Regions from separate parts of the Methylobacterium litchii genome, predicted to be linked through region 1. Evidence: riboswitches for the same ligand, from Rfam matches in the RefSeq annotation. Region 1 holds a riboswitch; each other region holds the start of a gene.
The links. A riboswitch is a leader RNA that binds a small molecule or an ion and turns the genes downstream of it on or off. The one in region 1 is predicted to bind fluoride.
Positions count from the first base shown of each region.

Region 1 (8,198 bases):
TGCGCGTCTGCGCACCGACTTCTTCACCGCCGGCGCCGGGCGCGTGCTGGTGGAGGGGCTCTACCGGCGCGAAGTACCCGACCCCGCGCTCCTCGACGCGGAGCTGACCCGGCTGATCGGGAGGCTCAAGGCATGATGCCCGGCTGGCTCGCCGCCTTCGTCTCCGGCTTCGACCTCGCGGCCCCCTGGCTGCTCCTCGCCCTGCCGCTGCCGCTCCTCGCCGCGCGGCTCCTGCCCCGCGAGCGGGTGGAGGGCGGCGCCTTGCGCGTCCCCGGCACCCTGGCCGCGAGCACGGGCACCGGCCACGAGGGCGCAGGGCGCGGCCGCCGCCGGGCCGCCCTGGTCTGGGGCCTGTGGATCTGCCTGATCGCCGCGCTCTCCGGGCCGCGCGTGGTGATGCCCTCGGCCGCGCTCCCGGCTTCGGGGCGCGAGATCATGATCGCCATGGATCTCTCCGGCTCCATGGAGCGGCGCGACTTCTCCCTCGACGGCGAGACCGTGAGCCGGCTGGCGGCGGTGAAGCGCGTCGGGGCCGACTTCATCCGCCGCCGGGCGGGGGACCGGATCGGCCTCGTCCTGTTCGCGGATCAGGCCTACGTCGCCGCCGGGCTGACCTTCGACACCGCCTCCGTCGCCCGCGCCCTGGAGGAGGCGACGATCGGCATTTCCGGCCGCTCCACCGGCATCGGCGACGGGCTCGGCCTCGCCCTGCGCCGCCTCGACCCGCGCGACGCGAACATTCCCGAGGGGCGCCCCGCCGCGACGAAGGCGGTGGTGCTGCTCTCGGACGGCGCCAACAATGCCGGCCAGACCGCGCCGAAGGACGTGGCCGACCTCGCCAAGGAGATCGGCGTGCGCGTCTACACCATCGCGCTCGGCCCCCGCGACCTCGCCGACGCCAACGGCGAGCAGGACGTGGTCGACAGCGAGACCCTGAAGACCATGGCCGAGACGAGCGGCGGGCGCTTCTTCCGGGTGAAGACCACGGACGACCTCGTCACCGTGGCGCAGGCCATCGACACCCTGGAGGGCGGGCGCACCCCGCCCCCGCCGCTGCCCCTGCGCAAGGATCTGTGGGTCTGGCCGGGCGCCCTGGCACTGGCCTTCGCCGTGGGGCTGCTCGCCGTGCGGAGGAGCGCATGACGCTCGCCGGACTCACCCTCCTGCGGCCCTGGTGGCTCGCGGCGCTCCCCATCGTCGTCGCCCTGGCGCTCTATGCCGTGCGCCGGGCGGCGCCGCTCGGCGATTGGGGCCGGGAGGTCGATCCCGCCCTGATGGCCTACCTCTCGCGCACCGGATCGGTGCTCGGCGGCAAGCGTGGCGCCAACCTCGCGGCGGGGCTCTGCGCGGCGGGTCTCGTCCTCGGCCTCGCCGGGCCGGCGGTGGAGCGCCGGGACACCGGCACGTTCCGCAACCTCGACGAGACGATCCTCGTCGTCGACCTCTCCCGCTCGGTCGCCGAGGGCGGCAACCTGCAGGGCGTGCGCGAGGCCGCCGCCTCCGTCGCGCAGGCCGCCGGCACCCGCCCCGTCGCCTTGGTGATCTATGCCGGCGACGCCTACCTCGCCGCCTCCCCCACCACCGACCGGGACAGCCTCGGCACCACGCTCTTCTCCCTCGACGCCGACACGGTGCCCGACCGGGGCAGCCACCCGGAGCGCGGCCTCGCGCTGGCCAGCCGGACCCTCGCCGAGGCCAACGTGATCGCCGCCAACGTAGTGCTGATCAGCGACGGCGACGGCATCGGCGAGGCCGCCCTGCGCGAGGCCGGGGCGATCCGCGCCCGGGGCTGGCGCCTCGACACCCTGTTCGTCCCCGCCACGAAGGCCCTGCCGCCGGGCGTGCCGAAGCCGGATCCGGGGCCCCTCCAGCGCCTCGCGGCGGCGGGTGGCGGCACCAGCGCCGAGATCCGTGCCGCGACCCCCGTGCTCGACGCGGTGGCTGCGCCCACCGCCCAGCACCTCGCGGCCGGCGGCTACGGCGTCGTCGCCTTCGCCGATCTCGGGCGTTGGCTGCTCGCCCTGGCGGCCCTACCCGCCCTCCTGCTGTTCCGACGGAGCGCCTGATGCCGGCCGCCCTCGCGTCACCCCGGACCCTCGGCCTGCCGCCGGCGTGGCGGCGGAGTGCGCGGATCGGCGGGCTCGTCCTCGTCGGCCTGGGGATCGTGACCCTCGTCGCCCTGTCGCAGCCGCGCACCGGTGTCGGGCGCCTGCTGATGAGCGTCCACCTGCCCGGCCTCGCCGCGCGGGTATTCGAGGACCCCGCTTGGCGGGCCGCCGCCGTCTACGAGGCGGGGCGGCTGGACGAGGCCATCACCCTGTTCCGCAACGGCGGGCGCCGGGCGAGCTACAACCTCGGCAACGCGCTCGCCCGCTCCGGCGACCTGCAGGGCGCCATCGCCGCCTACGACGAGGCCCTGCGCTTCAACCCCCGCGACGCGGACGCCCAGGCCAACCGCTCGCTGATCGCCCGGATGCTGGAAGAGGCGATCGACCGCGGCCCCGGCGGCGGCATCGCCAACGGCACGGCGCAGTACGGCGCCCGCTACAACAAATCCGCCCACCAGGACCCGAACGACGACGTCAACGCCTCGTCCAGCGGCGAGGGCCTTGCCGGCAACCGCGAAGCGAGCAGCAGCGCCTCGCTGCCCGGCAATAGCGCCGTCGCCCGGCGGGGCCGCTCCGAACAGGCTGCCATCGACTCGGCCGGCGGCAAGGCACGCGGCTCGGTGGGCGACGCCGCCGGGCGCGGCCGCTCCGGCACCGGCCCCGCCATGGTCGCCGAGGCCCCCGAGCGCGAGGCCCGCCGGGTGACGAAGAGCTTCGAGGCGCACGAAATCCGCCCCGACCGCCTGTGGCTCCAGACTCTGCCCGACGATCCCGGCCGCTACCTCAAGCTCCGCCTCAAGGCCGAGCAGGCCCGCCGCGTCGAGGCCGGCACCGCCATGCCCGCCGGGAGCAACCCATGGTGATTTTTTGGGACTGGGGTCGCGGGGTGCGGCGAGGGCGGACTGGGCTTCTCGCCGGGTTGCTGCTGGCCGGGATGTCGCTGCCTGCCCTCGCCGAGGTGGAACCCGGTGACCTCACCCTCACCGTCACCCCCGAACTGAACGGCGGGGCGACGCCCTACACCCGCGAGATGGTGCTCCTGAAGATCCACGGGGTCTACCGCCAGCCGATCCTGCTGGAGGAGGTGATCCAGCCGCCGCTCGCCAACTTCACCTGGACGCAGCTCGGCCGCGACCATTGGAGCAAGACCCGCCTCCCCGACGGCCAGACCGCCATCGCCTTCGACCGGACGGTGGCGATCTTCCCGCACCATGCGGGCGCGTTCACCATCGAGCCCTTCGTCCACCGGCTGACCGTCAACGACGTCGGCGAGCGCAAGGTGGTGGACGTGCGCTCGCAGCCGATCCCCTTCACCGTCGCCCCCTGGACCGCCCCGACCGGCGGCCCCGACGCGAAGGAGCCCTGGTGGCTCCCCGCCCGCGACGTGAGCATCACCGATTCGTGGAGCCGCGACCCGGAGACGGTGAAGATCTACGAGACCGTCCGGCGGACGGTGGTGCTGGAGGCGCAGGGGATGCTCGCCGAGGGCCTGCCGCCCCGGCCGGTCCTGCGCACGCGCGGCATCATCACCTTCGCCGGGCCGGTCGTCCGCGAGACCATCATCACCCCCGCCGGCCCCGTCGCCCGCGCCACCTATGTCTGGGACGTGAAGCCCGGCGTGCCGGAGGTGATCCCCCTCGACGCCATCGCCATCCCGTGGTTCGACACGGTCTCGCGCACCATGCGCGAGGCCGAGATCCCCGCTCGCCAGATCGGCGGCGGCCTGCCCGACCGGGAGACCGACGGGGCCAAGGGCGCCGCCGCCTCCGCGCTGATCGCCGTGGCGGCGGGCGTGCTGGCCTTCGGGCTCGGCCTCGCCCTCCTCGGCTTCCGCCGGGAACGGGGGACGCTCCGCCTGCCTGCCGTCATCGCCCGCGACCTGCGCCGGGCCGCCCGGACCGGCGACGCCAACGCCGTCCGCGCCGCCGTGGCGGCGGGCGAGGCCGCGATGCCCGCCCTCGCCCGCCGCTGGCGGGAGCGGCCCGAGACCCGCGAGGCGCTCGCCGCCCTCGACCGCGCCGTCTACGGCCCGACCGGAGGCGCGACGCCGGATCTCGTTGCCCTGGCCCGCGCCCTGACGAAGAGCGAGCCCGGCCGGGCATTCGGCCCCGCCCCCGTGCTGAAGCCCCTCGACGGACCTGCATGATGTTGCCTGTTTTTCAGGCAGGCTGAGGTTTTAAGCAAACGCTCAAGTCCTGAGCAAGCATCAATGTTTTGCACTATCTTGCGTCAACTGCATTCGCTCCGTAGACCGAACACCAACGGACGAAGAGTCCGCGTTTTCGCTGTCGCCCGGAGGACTAAACCGATGCCGCATACCACCGAAGTCAAGGACCGTTTCCGCACCCGTCTTGCCGCCGCCGATGCCCGCAGCAACGGCTTCCGGCAGAAGCTGCTGGACGACGGCACCCGCGCCCTCCAGCCGGTGATCGAGGTGCTGAACCTGATGGCGGAGGTGCTGAACGAAGAGCACAACGCCCATGGCTGCATCACCGGGACGGAGTTGCTGATCGACACCGACAACTTCGTCACGCTCTGTGCCAAGCTGCGCGGGGTCGACAGCGAGCAGAAGATCAAGATCAAGTACGGCCCCGAGCTCGGCGGCAAGAACTATATTTCGATTTCCGGCCTGCATCAGCGCTACAACGAGCGTCTCGTGCCGGGTTCGAGCGCCAGCGCGCATATCGGCCGGGTGATCGGCAGCGACATCCATCTCGACGAGCATCGCGGCGCCGACCTCGCGGAGGTGGTTCGCGACGTGATCGAGGATTTCTACGTCGCGCAGATCGAGCAGCGCAGCCACTTCGCCGTCGCGGCGTAGGGTTCAGGCCCTTTCCCTCGTCCCGCCCGTGCGTTAACGCTCGGCGGGATGGGGATGGAGCTCCCCGACAACCGCCTTGCCGGATGACCGGCCAGGGCTGATGGCTCCTACCGCAAGGGCGGCTTTCGCCTGCGGTGGGGGCGTGCCCGCATCGCGGCCGGGCCGCTCGTCCAACCGGGACGGGACAGGCATGATCAACACCCTCATCGTTTTCCTCGGCGCCGGGATCGGCGGCGGGTTTCGCCACGGATTCAACGTGGCGGTGTCGCGGACGCTGCCGGGCCTGGGCTTTCCCCTGGCGACGCTCCTCATCAACGTGCTGGGCTCGTTCCTGATGGGCGTGCTGGCCGAAGGCTTCGCCCTGCGCGGCGCAGCGGGCCACCCCGCCCGTCTGCTCCTGACGACGGGCGTGCTCGGCGGCTTCACCACCTTCTCGACCTTCTCCCTCGATGCCATCGCCCTGTACGAGCGGGGCGAGACGGCCCTGTCGGCCGCTTACGTCCTGGCCTCGGTCGCGGGCGGCCTCCTCGGCCTGATCGCCGGCATGGCCCTGGTGCGCGGCATCCTGAGCGCATCCTGACGGGGATCCCAAAGGGCAAGCCCTTTGGTGGGGTCCAGGGGCAAGGCCCCTGGATTATTCCGCGATGAACTTCATCCGGTGGTCGCGGTGCAGGTCGAGGATGGCGGCGGCCGTCTCCTCGATCGACCGGCGCGTCACGTCGATGGTCGGCCAGCGGTTCTTGATGAACAGCCGCCGGGAGGCGGTGATCTCGTCGGCCACCGCCTCGCGGTCGACATACATCGAACTCTCGTCGGCGTTCAGGCTCGACAGCCGGTTCTGGCGGATCTGGATGATCCGCTCCGGCGAGGCGAACAGCCCGACTATCAGGGGCTTGCGCGCCGCCTCGATGGCCGGCGGCATCGGCATGCCCGGTACGAGGGGCAGATTCGTGGTCTTCAGGCCCCGGTTGGCGAGGTAGATCGAGGTCGGCGTCTTCGAGGTGCGGCTGACGCCGAGCAGGATGACGTCCGCCTCCTCCAGATCCTCCGGCAGGTTGCCGTCGTCATGGGCGAGGGTGAAGTTCATCGCGTCGATGCGCTTGAAGTACTCGGCGTTCAGCATGTGCTGGGCGCCGGGACGTGCCGCCTTCTGCGTGCCGAGGTAGGATTGCAGCAGGTCGTGGACCGGCTGCAGCACCGACAGGCAGGGCGAGCCGGATTCCCGCGCCGCCATCTCCAGCCGCTGGCCGAGGTCGCCCCCCACCAGGGTGTAGAGCACGAGGCCCGGCGCGGCGCGGATCTCCGAGATCACCCGCTCCAGCTGCGAGGCGGAGCGCACGAGGGGGTAGACGTGCTCGATGGCCGAGACGCCCTCGTACTGCGCCGCCGCCGCGCGCCCGACATTGATGAGCGTCTCGCCGGTGGAATCCGACACGAGATGTAGGTGGAAGTAGCTGCGGCCCATACGCGGCGTCTCCGGCCGGTTCGGTTATCCAACGGCGACCGCCGGGGAGTCGATAAGTGTGGATAGGCAGGCCCGGTCGGCCGGTCCAGAGCAGAACCCCGTCCGGCTATCGACTCCTGCATACACAGGCCGTCAAATCGGGGCGGATTCCGCACCCGGTTCGGGAAAAGCCGGACACGCGGGGTCCGGACCGGCTCACCACCCGGCGCAAGGCCTTGAGCAGGAACCCTCTTCCATCATCTTCGCGCAAATCCTTTAAAGCTCCGTTAACGGCGCCGAACCGGGGATCGGGTGTGGATACGGTTGCGCTCCCGCTCATCAGCCTCCAAGAGAAAAAACAGAGTCTAAGATTCTCTCTCTCTCTTTATGAGAGGTCCCCTGGGGATCGTCGCGACCGGGCCGGTTGGCGAAGAAACGGGTACGGGAGCGCATGACGGTTCAACCGGACAGGACGATGCTGAAGGTGCTCTCGGGCGAGGCGGTCTGGCCGCCTCCGGCCTGGATGATGCGCCAAGCGGGACGCTATCTGCCGGAGTATCGGGCCACCCGGGCGACGGCGGGCTCCTTCCTCGACCTGTGCTACACGCCCGACTTCGCCGTGGAGGTGACGCTCCAGCCGATCCGCCGCTTCGGCTTCGACGCGGCCATCCTGTTCTCGGACATCCTCGTCGTGCCCCACGCCCTCGGGCAGGACGTGCGCTTCGTGGAGGGCGAGGGCCCGCGCCTCGATCCCCTGAGCGACCGCGCCGCCTTCGAGCGTTTGCGCGAGGCGGGCGACGGGGCGGTGATGACCCACCTCGCCCCCGTCTTCGAGACGGTGACGCGGCTGCGGGCCGAACTGCCGGCGGAGACGACGCTGCTCGGCTTCTGCGGCGCGCCGTGGACCGTGGCGAGCTACATGATCGGCGGCCGGGGCACCCCCGACCTCGCCCCCGCCCGGGCGCTCGCCGAGGGCGACACGGCGCTGGTGGACGAACTGATCGACCGCCTCGTCACGGTGCAGACCGACTACCTCGTGCGCCAGCTCGAGGCCGGCGCCGACGCCGTGCAGATCTTCGAATCCCATGCCGGCACCCTGCCCAAGGCGGTCCCCGCCTCCGCCGACGTGGTCGAGCCGGTGGGCGACGTCACCGAGAGCGCCCTGCCGGGCGGGGCGGTACCGGACGCCCTCACCCGCTGGTCGCTCCGACCCATCGCCCGGATGATCGCGGGGGTCCGCGCCCGGGTGCCGGGCGCCAAGATCATCGTCTTCGCCCGGGGCTCCGGCCTCGACGGCCATGCCCGCGTGGTGCCCGAGACCGGCGCCGACGCGGTGGGTGTCGATTGGGGCGTGGATCTGAAGGCCCTGCGAGGCCGCGTACCGGCCTCGACGGTCACGCAGGGGAACCTGCACCCCGAAACGCTGATCGCGGGTGGCGCGGCCCTGGACGCGGCCGTGGACGGCATCCGCGAGGCCGTGCAGGGATCGCCCCACGTGTTCAACCTCGGCCATGGGATCACGCCGCAGACGCCGGTGGCCCATGTCGAGCGGATGCTCGCCCGGCTCAGGGGCTAGGGGCGTGCTCTACGACTGGATCAAGGCCGGACACATCGTGAGCCTCATCGCCTGGATGGCGGCGATGCTCTACCTGCCCCGGCTGTTCGTCTACCACGCGAGCCTGCCGCCGGGCTCCGAGGTGCAATCGGCGACCTTCAAGATCATGGAGCGGCGCCTGCTCAAGGCGATCATGACGCCCGCCATGATCGCGACCTGGGTGTTCGGGCTGACGCTGGCCTGGATGAGCGGCTACTACGCCGCCCCCTG
Region 1 covers NZ_JBBXMY010000001.1:130,643-138,840, forward strand. Annotated here, with positions in the region: gene AAHF99_RS00650 (DUF4381 family protein) at 1-136, shown strand, start outside; gene AAHF99_RS00655 (VWA domain-containing protein) at 136-1,143, shown strand; gene AAHF99_RS00660 (vWA domain-containing protein) at 1,140-2,066, shown strand; gene AAHF99_RS00665 (tetratricopeptide repeat protein) at 2,066-2,971, shown strand; gene AAHF99_RS00670 (hypothetical protein) at 2,965-4,254, shown strand; gene AAHF99_RS00675 (hypothetical protein) at 4,417-4,929, shown strand; fluoride riboswitch at 4,971-5,046, shown strand; gene crcB (fluoride efflux transporter CrcB) at 5,120-5,509, shown strand; gene AAHF99_RS00685 (pyruvate, water dikinase regulatory protein) at 5,564-6,394, opposite strand; gene AAHF99_RS00690 (uroporphyrinogen decarboxylase) at 6,825-7,949, shown strand; gene hemJ (protoporphyrinogen oxidase HemJ) at 7,954-8,198, shown strand, end outside.

Region 2 (6,874 bases), on a different contig from region 1:
CCTCCTGAGCGTAGCCCCGGCGCTTCCTATGAACGATTGCCGCAGCATGGAGCAAACACGGCCCATGAGGGTTGCAACTCGTACGAAAGACACGTTTAGGTAAGGTCAAGCTCTCGCGCCTATAACGTCGACAGCGACCTATTAGGGAAGGATACGTCGATGCACTGGACCGCCGTTTTCCTGGCAGGCTACGCCACCTGCTTCGTGGAAATCTGGCGGCTTTGCGATCAAGCCCCTGTTGCTCCTGAGGATTATTCCGGCGACCTTTAGAGATCTCTTGTACGTCGTCCCAGTTCGGCGCCTGCCTTGTTGAAGCAAGGGCCTTTCCCTGGTTCTTTTCCGTAGCGCACGTGATGACGATGCGGTGCATCTCCTTCGCTCAGCTTGCTCCAATCAGCGGTTGGCCCATGGATCGTTCGGGCCATCTCACACGCTGTATGGGCGGACCAAACCACGATGGAGGCGCCTACCTGCTCGTGCTCGCTACGGCTGGCGTTGCCGCTCAGCCGTACGACGATAGGCGACCGCCACCGCCCGACGAGGATTACGACCGACCGCCCCCGCCACCTCATCGTTTCCAGCCCCCGCCGCCGGACCTCGATGACGATAGGCCCCCGCCCCATCATCACCGGAGGCCCCCGCCGCCGGATGACGATGACGATGATGGACCGCCCCCGCCACCGCCGGGGCGGCTCTAAGGCCAAACGGAGGCACAGGCTGTTCGCTTTTTGTGCCGCTGTGGTCGCTGGGTGGCAGCTGCAGCCCAGCGGCTGGGGTATGGTCAGGCGTCCTCAAGGCGCCTCCCATGCCGATCCCCCTCCCCACGCCTCACCGGCTCGCCCTTCTCGGGCTTCTCCTCGCTAGCCTTGTGCTGCTGGCGGATGGCGCAGCTCGGGTCGAACTCGCCCGTGCGGTGAATGCCTCGCTGGGCGATGGCGCCCGCGTAATTGCTCACATCGCCGTAGCAGACGACTGAGCGGCATCCGTGCGCGCTCTCGCAATCATCGTTAGCCTTGCAGCCGTTGAGCCACTTGCGGCTCTCGCGGCTGCACCGGGTGATCTACAGGCGCTTGAGCAGGCGTGGCATAGCTGCATCCGTGATGCTTCCACTCACCAGCCGGCGGGGCAGAGCCGCGCCGGAAACGAGCGCAACGCCTTGGATGAGTGCAGGGAACGTGAGGATGCCTACGTGGCGGCCTCTATGGCAGCTCGCTCGGCTGATGCCGTGCCACAAAACAGTCGGTCACGGACATGGGTGTCCTACGTAGGCTTCGTGCTCGATCCAGTCAAAGCCTGGATCGAAGCGCTGCGGCGCTGACCTGCACAGTAGGAACGGGCGCGTTCGGCCATGTGTTGGCTCCTGCACAGATAGGAGACACGCCATGCCCCGGATTGTGATTGCAGCCTCAGCCCTGGCTCTCAGCGCTCTGGTCGGGACTGCTCCTGCACAGGCTAAGGGCTGCCTGAAGGGTGCAGTCGTTGGCGGCGTTGCCGGTCATATGGCCGGGCACGGCAAAGCCGGGGCTGCGGCCGGATGCGCCGTGGGACATCACAAGGCCAACAAGGCAAGCAAGAGCGGTGGGCAAGGGCAGCAGTAAAGAACTGCGGGGGCCTTCGCCTACGACACGGCCGACAACACCGGCGCCAACCTCACGGCCTTCTGCCAGCGGTACCACATGAACCATGACCGGCCGGAGCATATGCGGCGGCGGCGGTGGACCTTATGCCGGCGGAAAGCATCGGGGGATCTGTATGCGGACCACCACTTGATCGGCCCTCCGGCATCACCATCTACCAAAGTGATGGGGATGGAGCTCCCCGACAACCGCCCGTGAGGGCTGATGGCTCCTGTCACGGAGGGTGCGTCGGCGCCCGCGCGTGGCGGGGGCTTGGAGCACCACCGGCCGCGTAGCGGACTCTTCGTCACCCTCGCGAGTGCGAGTGGGGCGATACTGTGAACTTCCTAATTGTATTCCTCGTTGTGGGCGCTGGCGGCCTCACTGGGCTCGTGGCGGGACTGGCGCTTGCACGCGCCGCCTTGGCCGGGGACCTGTTGTGAATGTCGCCCGCACCCTCTTGCTCGTCCGGCACGGAGAGAGCGAGGCCAACGCAGCCGGCGAGTTCACCGGCACCCGCGACGTACCGCTGACAGCGCGCGGGCGCGAGCAGGCGCGGGCCGCGGGGCGGCGCCTGCTAGAACATGGCCTCTACCCCGACGCCGCGTTCTGCTCGACCCGCTCGCGCACCGCTGAGACCGCGGGGCTGATCCTCGACGCGCTCGGTCGCCCTGGCCTCGCGGTCGAGTGCGCTGCCGCGCTGGATGAGCGCGACTATGGCGCGCTCACCGGCCTCACCCATGTCGAGGCGGAGGTGCGCTGGGGCGCGGATCAGGTCAGGGTGTGGCGCCGCTCCTATGCGACCGCTCCCCCGGGAGGCGAGAGCATTCGGGACACCTTGGCGCGCGTGGCGCCTTACCACCTCACCCGCGTTCTGCCGGCGGCGATGCGCGGGACCGCCCTCGTCGTCGCCCACGGTAATTCGCTGCGCGCCCTCGTGGCCGGCATCGAGGCTCTGCACGCCGACGCCATCGCGCGTCTGGAGCTGCCGACTGGCTCGGTGCGCGTCTACCGCTTCGCCCCGGACGCCTCGGTCGAGGCGCGCGAGGTCGTGACCTGAACCGCTACCCACGGAGTCCCCACCATGAGCTCGATATCGCAGCCTCCGCAGCACGACCCCGACCCGGAACTGGAAGACATCCGCGGACTCGGAGTCGTCGAAGGCCAGCACCACAGGGCGGCGGGCCCATTCGGTGGGTCGGGAAGATCGATAGGTCTCGTCTGGCTGATCCCGGCCGCGATCCTCGTCGTCGCCTTGGTCGCGCTGTTCCTCGTGATGCGCTGAGACCCTCGATCCAATGCGGAGCACGCCATGAGCACGGGCACAACCATCCACAGCCTCGACGCCCTTGAGATCCTCGACTCACGCGGCCACCCGACGCTTCAGGTGCGCGTCACTCTCGACGGAGGCGTCACTGCAACGGCCAGCGTGCCAGCTGGGCGAGACCACCGACGCGTTCATTGCCGATTTCGCAGTGGCGATGGGTTGCGGCCAGATGAAGTCCGACGCGCCCTGCCGGGGCGAGCGGCTGGCAAAGTACAACCGCCTCCTTGATATCGAGGCCGAACTTGGCCCCCGCGCCCGGTTCGAGAACCCTTTCGGACGCCACGGCCGACATCAGTCGGCGAACAGGAGTGAGCCATGAGCAAGAGCACCCGCGAGACCCTCTATCCCGGGACGCGTCTCAGCGCGAAGGTCACCCCACGCGACAACTGTCCGGACAGCTCGGAACCCGAGCAGCCGAACTATCCCCTAATCGAGGCGCTGCGTGCAGCTCGCGAACAGGGCTACGACGCGATCACCGCCGTCGAGCGTTACAATCCAGACTTCTCTATCGACCTTTCCCGCTGCCATATCGAGGCGGAGGCGGAGGCGCTGCTGGAGCGCTGGTACGCGCGGCGTGTCGCGGTTCTCGACGACACGCGTGAGACGCTCAGGCGCCTTTGGCGGGAGCATCAGGAGGTGGCATCCGCCCCATGAGCGACCGGCCCAATCATTGAGCATGGGCGTGTCTCCGGACCGCATGAGCGGCGTCGCCGTGAGGTCGTACCCGGAACGTTACGAGGCCGGACGCGGATTGATACGTTGAATCCCTGGATGCTGAGAGAGGAGAACCCCATGACGAGCTTGGCCGAGCGCAAGACGCGCCTGATCGTTCACGGGGAGACGCCCTACAACGCCGAGCCGCCGCTGGACCGCCTGCGTGCCGCCTACCGGACCGCAGCCGACGACTTCTACGTGCGCTCGCACGGCGATCTGCCGGAGATCGAAGCGGACGGCTACCGCTTCACCGTCGACGGGGCGGGTTCGACCGCGTTGAAGCTGTCGCTACACGACCTGCAATCGCGCTTCCCGCAGGTCACCGTCACCGCCACGATGCAGTGTGCCGGCAACCGCCGCGCGGACATGCGGGCGGTTGCCCCGGTCTCCGGCGACCCGTGGGACGGCGGCGCGATCGGCACCGCCGACTGGACTGGGGTCCGGTTGGGTGATGTGCTGCGCGAGGCCGGGATCGACGCCGGTGCAGACCTGCACGTCGCCTTCGAGAGCCACGATACGGTCGAGGGGCATCCCTACGGGGCCTCGATCCCACTCGCCAAGGCGCTCGCACCAGAGACCCTGCTCGCCTACGCGATGAACGGCGCGCCTCTCCTGCCCGAGCACGGCTTCCCGCTGCGCGCCGTCGTGCCGGGATTTGCCGGGGTGCGCAGCCCGAAATGGCTGAAGCGCATCACTGTGCAGGACCATCCGTCGGACAACCCGATCCAGGCCGGCGACTACAAGCTGTTCCCATCCGACGTGACCGCGGAGACGGCAGACCCGGCTGAGGGGCACACGATTAACACGATGCCTCTCAACGCGGTGATCTGCGAGCCGTCGCGGGGTACGAGCCTGAAAGCCGGGTCAAACAGCATCAAGGGCTACGCCATCTGCGGAGATCGCGCCGTGGTCCGGGTCGACGTCTCGGGGGACGGCGGCCGGACATGGGCGCGGGCCGCGTTGGAACACGATACACGGGCGCCGTTCGCCTGGACGTTCTGGACGATCGACCTGGACTTGCCCGCGGGCGAGCATGAGCTGGCGGTGCGCGCCTGGGACGAGGCCGGACAAACCCAGCCCGCGGCTCCCGACGACACCTGGAACTACAAGGGCTATCTCAGCGCCGCGTGGCACCGCACGCGGGTAAGCGTGGTCTGAACTTTCAGACCTGCCATAGCGTGACCGCCGCCAGCCCTGCGACCGCGGCGAGGAGCAGGGCGATGCCGAGTGTCAGCACACGAGGCATCAGCCGGGCCTCGGCGGTTGCCACGATTACGGTAGGTCACGACAAGGACGGTAGTTGACGGCAAGAGTACGGTAGCAACGAGGGTATCACACCACACGCACTGAGCCATTCAGCTAGTAGAATTGATAGACGCGACCCGAAAGCAATAATGGGCTGCCAATGCGTCATGTGCAGCCATGACTATTGAAAAAACTTGCATAACCAGAATATATACTGATTGTATAATTTTTATTTTGAAATTAAGGGATCAACCACTTGAGATAAAGTTTCTATCGGCATGTCTCCCTTCAGGCGACGGCCATTTACAAAGAATGTCGGAGTGGAGTCAATCTGTAGAACTTCCGCACCTTTATTTTTGACTACATTGATTGCATCGTAGATTTCTTGGTTTCTCAAGCAATTATCGAACTGCTGCTGCTCGATCCCGGCTTGCTGCATCAGCATCCGCAGCTTATCGACGGGATGTTCGGTGAATGCCCAGTCAGCTTGGCGCTCAAACAGCAAGTCAGTGATCGGGTAGTAGCGCGTTTTCCCCGCGCATCGGGCCTGCATGAAGGCAGCCGTTGCCAGCGGGCCGATTGGAAACTCGCGCAGGGTGAAACGAACCTTGCCGGTATCGACATAGCGCTCTTTGAGAGCGGGCCATGTCTTTGTGTGAAATGTGGCGCAGTGTGAGCAGGGCATCGAGGCATACTCGATGATCGTCACTGGCGCATCCTTATCTCCAAGCCATACGTCACCAAGCGGACCCGCTTCAGCGAGTACGTCGGGAGAGATATTCTGCGCCAAGGCTTGCTTTACAAAATTAGCACGAGCGACAGCGGCCCCCACAGCCACATACAGAACTCGGCGGCGTGTGATCATTAGAGGATCAGCAGTCCTGAGATAAAGCGCGGCTGGTACAAGCTAAAGAGCTGAGCGACAAGGGCTCGTGTGATCCGATGCATTATCTCGGCAGCATTCTACCTCCCGAAGCGTGGCCCCGGCGCGTCGCCCAGCGACTACGGGCGACCCCTCATCCGTTGCCAGAGATTGAGCCCCATGCGAGAGGCGATCTAGTCGCCACGCTTCAGTCCCGCCATGCCGATCCGGCGCGAGCACCGCTTCTTCTACCCCATCGACTGGCCGCAGCTGTCGGCGGTGATCCGCTTTCGACGCGCCAAGGGCCGCTGTGAGGGCTGCGGGCGACCGCATGGGGAAACCGTCTGGCACCTTGGCGATGGCCGCTGGTGGGACGCGCAGGTCGGTTCCTGGCGCGACGGGAAGGGGCAGGCCGTCTGCCTTGCGGTTGGAGAGGACGACGTTCTCAGATCCGTACGGACGACGCGGGTGGTCCTGGCGACCGGCCACCGCAACCACGACACCGCCGACAACCGGGACGTGAACCTCATAGCGGTCTGCCAGCGGTGCCACATGAACCACGACCGGCCGGAGCATCCGCGGCGGCGGTGAAGCGTACCGCCAGTTCACGCGGGCTGAGTTCAGGCTGCTCCAAGGCCAGGGCCACGATCTGCTCGCGGATCTCCGCAGGGAGACGGTTCCAGACCCGGCTCGGCCGCGAGGGATGGTCGCTCAACGCCTCGGGGCCGCCGCGCTGGTAAGCGTCGTACCACCGGTAGAACGTCGAGCGGGTGATGCCGAGCTTGCCCAGGGTGGCGCGCACCGGCAGATGGGATTGCTCAACGAGCCGGATGATCTCCAGCTTCTCGGGGGCCGGGTACCTCATGCCTCGTCGCCCCCAGCCCCGCTCATGCTTTTTTTGAGCAGACGGTTCTCCAGGACGAGATCAGCCACGACCTCCTTCAGCGCCCCCGCTTCGCGACGAAGATCCCGCACCTCATCCGTGGTGGCAGCACGAGCCGTGTCGCCGGACAGGCGCTTCTTGCCAGCCTCCAGGAAATCCTTGGACTAGCCGTAGTACATCGAGGTGGCGATCCCCTCACGTCGGCACAACTCGGCGATGCTGTCCTC
Region 2 covers NZ_JBBXMY010000021.1:38,578-45,451, forward strand. Annotated here, with positions in the region: gene AAHF99_RS24060 (hypothetical protein) at 806-976, shown strand; gene AAHF99_RS24065 (hypothetical protein) at 1,383-1,598, shown strand; fluoride riboswitch at 1,796-1,858, shown strand; gene AAHF99_RS24070 (2,3-bisphosphoglycerate-dependent phosphoglycerate mutase) at 2,056-2,676, shown strand; gene AAHF99_RS24075 (hypothetical protein) at 2,701-2,901, shown strand; gene AAHF99_RS27220 (hypothetical protein) at 2,929-3,171, shown strand; gene AAHF99_RS24080 (hypothetical protein) at 3,113-3,262, shown strand; gene AAHF99_RS24085 (hypothetical protein) at 3,259-3,597, shown strand; gene AAHF99_RS24090 (molybdopterin-dependent oxidoreductase) at 3,736-4,815, shown strand; gene AAHF99_RS24095 (DsbA family protein) at 5,132-5,767, opposite strand; gene AAHF99_RS24100 (hypothetical protein) at 5,984-6,355, shown strand; partial or broken gene AAHF99_RS24105 (helix-turn-helix domain-containing protein) at 6,351-6,874, opposite strand, start outside.
Region 2: linked by a shared signal. The riboswitch ahead of AAHF99_RS24070 (2,3-bisphosphoglycerate-dependent phosphoglycerate mutase) and the one ahead of crcB (fluoride efflux transporter CrcB) in region 1 are both predicted to bind fluoride.

Region 3 (6,874 bases), on a different contig from region 1:
GCCGGAGAAGCGCACGGGCCCGTTCCGCGCGTCTGGCTTCGGGCAGGTGACCCATTGCCGCCACGACGTTCCCGAGGGCCGTCATATGCGGGAACAGGGCGTAGGACTGGAACACCATTCCGACCCGTCGCCGATGCGGCGCGAGGTCGATCCCAGACCCCGTGTCGAGCCACGCCGTGCCGCCGCAGGTCACCTGTCCCTCCCCCGGCCGATACAGACCGGCGATGGTCCTGAGGACGGTCGTCTTCCCGCCGCCGGACGGCCCTACGAGCGCCAGGAGCTCGCTCGGCCCGCATGCGAGGTCCACCGCCAGCGGGATCGGCCCGTCCTGTCGCAGGCGGACGTGGAGGCCCGAGCGGTCATGCACGACGTCCGACCCGGCTCGAAAGGGTGTAGGTCAGGGTGAGGGCCGCCAGGGACAGGAGCAGCAGCAGGGCCGCCATGGACCCGGCGGCATCCATGTCGAACGCCTGCACCCGGTCGTAGATGGCGACCGCGACCGTGCGGGTCTCACCCGGGATCGAACCCCCGACCATCAGCACCACCCCGAACTCCCCGAGGGTGTGCGCGAAGGCGAGCACCAGCCCGGTGACGATGCCCGGCCAGGCCAGCGGCAGGTCGATGGCCCAAAGTATGCGCCACGGCGTCAGGCCCGACACCGCCGCGGCCTCGCGCACGTCGGTCGGGATGGCCTCGAAGCCCCGTTGCATGGGCTGCACGGCGAACGGCAGGTTGGCGATCACGGAGGCAAGGAGCAGGCCCGGGAAGCTGAAGGCGAGCGGATGCCCGAAAGCGGCCTGCCAAGCCTGTCCCAGGGGAGATGCCCCGCCGAACGCGGACAGGAGGTAGTACCCGAGCACGGTCGGCGGCAGCACCAGCGGTAGCGCCAGCAGCGCCTCCGCCAGCGAGCGCCCCCGAAAGCGCCGGAAGGCGAGCCACCGGCCAAGGACCACCCCGACCGGCAGAAGCAACAGGACGGTCAGCGCCCCGAGGCGCAGGGACAACGAGAGGGCCTGCCAGTCCATCCGCTCACGGCGCCTCGCCCGGAAGCACGAAACCGTACCTGCGCAGGATCTCGCGGGCCGGCGGGGATTGCATGTAGGCCTGGAACGCCTTCGCGGTCTCGCCGGCGTGGCGCATCAGGACCATCCTCTGGCGCAGTGGCTTGTGCCAGGCGGCCGGGATCAGCGCGTAAGAGCCGAGCTTCGACACCTCCGGCGATAGAACCAGGGAATAGGCGAAGATCCCGCCCTGGGTCGAGCCGGACGCCGCGAACTGTGCGGCCTGGGACACGTTCTCGCCCAGGACCAGAAGGGGCTTCGCCTCGTCCCACAGGCCCTGCGAGGCCAGCGCCTCCTCCGCCGCCCGTCCGTACGGGGCATGCTCCGGGTTGGCGATGGCGAACTTGCGCACCCGCCCGTCCCCCAGGGCGGCCTTGAGGTCGGTCATCCCGGCGTCGGGCTTCATTGGCGAGCCATGGGGAGCGAACAGCACGATGCGCCCCTCCGCGTAGAGGGCGCCGCGATCGACCGTCTTACCTGCATCGGCGAGCCGGAACACGAAGCCCTCGTCGGCCGACAGGAAGACCTGGAACGGCGCGTCCTGCGCCAGTTGCCGGGCGAAGTTGCCGGAGGACCCGTACGTGATTGCGAGTTCCTGGCCGGTGTCGGCCTTGAACCGCGTCGCGACCGAGTCGAGCGCGAACTTCAGGTCGGCGGCGGCCGCCACTTGCACGGGCGCATCCGCCCTGGCCCCTGCCACGGGGGCGAGCGTGAGGGCGGCGGCGATGAGGAGGGCAGGAATGCGAAGCATGCGCTGGACGATATAGCTGATCGGCTATATCGCAAGGGGCAGAACTCGCTTCCCCGGATCAATCTTCTCTTGGCTTGAGCAGCGTGGAGAGCCGCTCGACCTCGCTGGCCGCGGCCTTCGCGGCGGAGGCTTCCGTGCGCCGGTAGCCGTCGAGCACGGCATCGCCGGTCGCGGTCAGGCGCGCCCCACCCCCCGCCTTGCCGCCCTTGCTCTTCTCGACCAGGGGCTCGCGGAAAGCGGCATTGAGGGTTTCGATCAGGTACCAGGCGCGCTTGTAGCTCATGCCCATGCGGCGGCTTGCGGCCGAGATGGACCCGGTCTCGCGGATGCCTTCCAGAAGTGCGACCTTACCCGGCCCGAGCAAGGTGTCGGCCCGCAACTCGATACGTAGGCTGATGCGGGCTTCGTCCATCCCACCTCCCGTCAGGTGCCAATTGCCGTCAGGCTTCCGTACGACGCGCATACCCGAGCACCGCCAGGGCCGCGCCGGCTGCGGGCGCAGCCTTTCGGGCTTAGGTGCCGCTCCTCACGGTGACCCGGAACCTCGGCTCAGCGCGCCTGAGAACCGCCAGGGCATGAGCAGCCGCCGAAGGGCGAGCCGTGACGTGACGAATCGGCGACGCCGGCTTTCCAAGGTCGCACGGAAGGTCGATGGGCACGATGCGGCCAACTGCTCGGGCTGGCACTCTCAGCCGTCTTGCTGCCGCTGCTGGCGGGCATCCTGGTGATCTCCCCCTTCAAGGTCTGGCGGCACGCCTGACCGCGGGTGCCCCGAGCAGCGGTATGGATTTCGACGAGGCGGGCCGCCGGCGACCTCCTGCCGGCCGGGACGGTCCAAGCAAGGCGCCGTCCACCGTCAGACGCCTTTGACGCGTCGCGGCTTGGGGCGCTAAAGACCGCGCGCGTGATGGGAATGGAGCTTCCCGACAACCGCCCGTAAGGGCTGATGGCTCCTGCTGCGCGGGCACGAGGTGGCCCGTCCGTGGCGGGAGCGTGCCTGACGCCGCTCCGCCGCGCGGCGGGTTTCTTGCTGCCCCGGATCGAAAGGGTGAGAGGGCAGGCAATGGGCTTCGTGATCGTGTTTCTGGGGGCGGGATTTGGCGGCGCCCTTCGCCACGGGTAAACATCCTCGCGCTGCGCCTGCTGGGCGCAGGGGCCTTTCCCTACGGGACCTTGGGCATCAACGTGCTCGGCTCGTTCCTGATGGGCCTGATCGCCGAGTATTTCGCCCTCAGGTCCGGCCTGCCCATGCAACTTCGGCTGTTCCTGACCACCGGCATCCTCGGTGGCTTCACGACATTCTCGGCATTCTCCCTGGACGCCGCACTCCTCTTCGAGAAGGGCCAGGCCGGGGCCGCGTTCGCCTACGTGACCGGCTCGGTGGTCCTGGCCCTGGGCGCGCTGTTCCTGGCCCTGATGGTGGTGCGCGCCGCGGTCGGCGGAGGGGCGGCGTGAGCCCGTCGTGGGTGGGAACCCTCATCACCTTCCAGGTGACCTTTACGGAGTTGTTCATTGCCGCCACCGTGGTCGCGGCGGCCGCCTACAAGTTCGGGTGGCGCAGCGTGGCGCTCGGGTCCGCGCTCGGGGCGACCGGGGTGGCGATCCTGGCGGCGGTGTTGCAGGTGGCGGCGTACGGCATCGCCCTGCACTGGCTGGATTGGATTTCCGCCCTGCTGCTGCTCGGGTTCGGGGCTTATCTCGTCTACGAATTCATCTCGGGCTTCCGGGAGACGAACGACATCGCCCCCGTCGGCACCGGCTGGGCGCTGCCGCTCAACGCCGGCGGGATCGGCGTCGCCGCCTGGGCGCTGGCGGCGGAAGGGCTGGAGATCCTCGTGGTCTGGCTGGGGGTCTCGCTACGTGACGGGCCGGCGACCGCGACCCTCGGCGTCGGCCTTGGGCTCGTCGTGATCGCCATGCTCGGCATCGTCCTGCGCGGCATCGGCGTGTTCCGGCGTATCCCGCCCTACGTCCTGGACGGGGTCGCCGCCGTCGCGGTGACCGCCTACGGCCTGTACTTCCTGTACGAGGCCTTCGCAGCCGGCGGGGCCTGAGCCCGCCTCAAACCCTTAAGGCGACCAGGACGGCGCCGGCCGCGATGAGGCCGACGCCGATCCAGTTCACGGTCGCCAGCCGCTCGCCCAGGAACGCTGCGCCGAACACCGCGACCAACACCACGCTGAGCTTGTCGATGGGCGCCACGCGCGCGGCATCGCCGAGCTTCAGGGCGCGGAAGTAGCAAAGCCAGGAGCCGCCCGTGGCGAGCCCGGAAAGCACCAGGAACAGGTAGGTGCGTCGCGAGACGGTTGCGAGCGGCTGCCACTCGCCCGTGCCCACGAGGATCGCGCCGAGCACGGACAAGATCACCACGGTGCGGATGAAGGTCGCAAAATCGGAGTTCACGTTCTCGATACCGACCTTGGCGAAGATCGCCGTCAGCGCCGCGAAGGCGGCCGAGAGCAGCGCCCAGAACTGCCAGGCGAACACCAGGTTTCTCATCGCCAAATCCCTTGGTTGCGGCCGAGGCGAGACCCCTCCGGAGTTCCGGAGCCGCGCCTTCCGCCGTGCCTCGCGAGGTAATTGACGGCGATGGTGGATTAAGCCACCTTGCCCGACGTGGGATGGGGATGGAGCTCCCCGACAACTGCCGGGCCCGACGCCCGGACGATAGCTCCTACCGTGCGCTTCCGGGCGCGGGTAGGGCTGCGCCTGTCCCCACATCCGGCCGCGCACCTCCCGTAACCCGATCCCGTCGCCGGGATCCTGCGTGAGCCGTGTGCCGATGCGATCCCACCAACCGCCGCTCTGAGCCTGCCCCACGCGCGCGATTTCGCGCGCGTTTCGTCGTGCTCGAACGAAAAAAACGGCGAGGTCCGAAGACCCCGCCGCACCCAGCGAACTTCCCGAGCGGTAACTTAAGTCGTTCGCTAGATCTCAGTCTTACTTGTCGGAGAGGTCAGGATAGCTAAAACAAGCTTCGAGTCAACGGCAATAAACCGATAATCGAAGAAAATTGGCATCTTAGATCTTTTTAAAAAGCCAGTTTTACTTGGTCCTGGGAAGCGCATCGCTTGCCGGGTAGATTATCCATGCCTCAATAAGTAAATATGCTGACGGCACAAGAAAAACTGTCGCACTTAGAAGAATCTTATTGTAATCTCAAATGGCCTTGATAGACCTGCATCGCTCGCTTTCGACCTGAACGGAGGAACTTCGGGGATAGAAAAGCGGCGATAACGCGTGACATGACGCGTGGCCACGCCGAATTCTGGCCGCGGCGTCTGAACGGAGGAACGCGCATGAAAAAGATCGCCCTCGCGGCGTCAGTTGCCTATGCCGCCACCGTGCTGCCGGCCTCGGCCAACGACGACCTGATGAAGATGATGGAGAACCCCAACGACTGGGCGTTCCCCGGGCTGAACTATTCGAACACCCGCTTCTCGAAGCTCGACCAGATCAACACCAAGAACGTGAAGGACCTTCAGGTCGCCTGGACGTTCTCGACCGGCGTCCTGCGCGGCCACGAGGGCGCGCCGCTCGTGATCGGCAACGTCATGTACGTGCACACGCCGTTCCCGAACATCGTGTACGCCCTCGATCTCGACCACGAGCAGAAGATCCTCTGGAAGTACGAGCCGAAGCAGGATCCGTCCGTGATCCCGGTCATGTGCTGTGACACGGTCAACCGTGGCCTGGCCTATGCCGACGGCGCGATCATCCTGCATCAGGCCGACACCACCGTCGTCTCGCTCGACGCGAAGTCCGGCAAGGTCAACTGGTCGGTCAAGAACGGCGACCCGGGCAAGGGCGCGACCAACACCGCCACCGTCCTCCCCGTGAAGGACAAGGTGCTGGTCGGCATCTCCGGCGGCGAGTTTGGCGTGCAGTGCTCGATCACCGCCTACGACCTGAAGACCGGCAAGCGCGTGTGGCGCGGCTACTCGGAAGGCCCGGACGACCAGCTCCTCGTCGATCCCGAGAAGACCACCTCGCTCGGCAAGCCCATCGGCAAGGACTCCTCGCTGAAGACCTGGGAAGGCGACCAGTGGAAGACCGGCGGCGGCTGCACCTGGGGCTGGTACTCCTACGACCCCAAGCTGAACCTCGTGTACTACGGCTCGGGCAACCCCTCGACCTGGAACCCCAAGCAGCGTCCGGGCGACAACAAGTGGTCGATGACCATCTGGGCGCGTAACCCGGACACCGGCATGGCCAAGTGGGTCTACCAGATGACCCCGCACGACGAGTGGGACTACGACGGCATCAACGAGATGATCCTCACGGATCAGAAGGTGGACGGCAAGGAAACCCCGCTGCTCACCCACTTCGACCGTAACGGCTTCGGCTACACGCTGAACCGCGACACCGGCGAGTTGCTCGTGGCCGAGAAGTTCGACCCGGCCGTCAACTGGGCGTCCAAGGTCGACATGGACAAGTCGTCCAAGACCTACGGCCGCCCGCTGGTCCAGGCGAAATACTCGACCGAGCAGAACGGTGAGGACGTGAACTCGAAGGGCATCTGCCCGGCGGCCCTCGGCTCCAAGGATGAGCAGCCCGCCGCCTTCTCGCCGAAGACCAACCTGTTCTACGTTCCCACCAACCACGTCTGCATGGACTACGAGCCGTTCCGGGTGACCTACACCCCGGGCCAGCCCTACGTCGGTGCGACCCTCTCGATGTACCCGGCCCCGAATTCCCACGGCGGCATGGGCAACTTCATCGCCTGGGACGGCGTGAAGGGTAAGATCGTGTGGTCCGATCCGGAGCAGTTCTCGGTGTGGTCGGGTGCTCTCGCCACCGCCGGTGACGTGGTGTTCTACGGAACGCTGGAAGGCTACATCAAGGCCGTCGACGACAAGACCGGCAAGGAGCTCTGGAAGTTCAAGACCCCGTCGGGCATCATCGGCAACGTGATCACCTACCAGCACAAGGGCAAGCAGCACATCGCCGTGCTTTCGGGCGTCGGCGGCTGGGCAGGCATCGGCCTCGCGGCCGGCCTGACCGACCCGAACGCCGGCCTCGGCGCGGTGGGTGGCTATGCGGCCCTGTCGCAGTACACCAA
Region 3 covers NZ_JBBXMY010000002.1:183,549-190,422, forward strand. Annotated here, with positions in the region: gene AAHF99_RS06010 (ABC transporter ATP-binding protein) at 1-367, opposite strand, end outside; gene modB (molybdate ABC transporter permease subunit) at 360-1,025, opposite strand; gene modA (molybdate ABC transporter substrate-binding protein) at 1,030-1,812, opposite strand; gene AAHF99_RS06025 (winged helix-turn-helix domain-containing protein) at 1,871-2,224, opposite strand; fluoride riboswitch at 2,713-2,775, shown strand; gene AAHF99_RS06030 (CrcB family protein) at 2,998-3,267, shown strand; gene AAHF99_RS06035 (hypothetical protein) at 3,264-3,866, shown strand; gene AAHF99_RS06040 (EamA family transporter) at 3,874-4,311, opposite strand; fluoride riboswitch at 4,427-4,496, shown strand; gene xoxF5 (lanthanide-dependent methanol dehydrogenase XoxF5) at 5,112-6,874, shown strand, end outside.
Region 3: linked by a shared signal. The riboswitch ahead of AAHF99_RS06030 (CrcB family protein) and the one ahead of crcB (fluoride efflux transporter CrcB) in region 1 are both predicted to bind fluoride.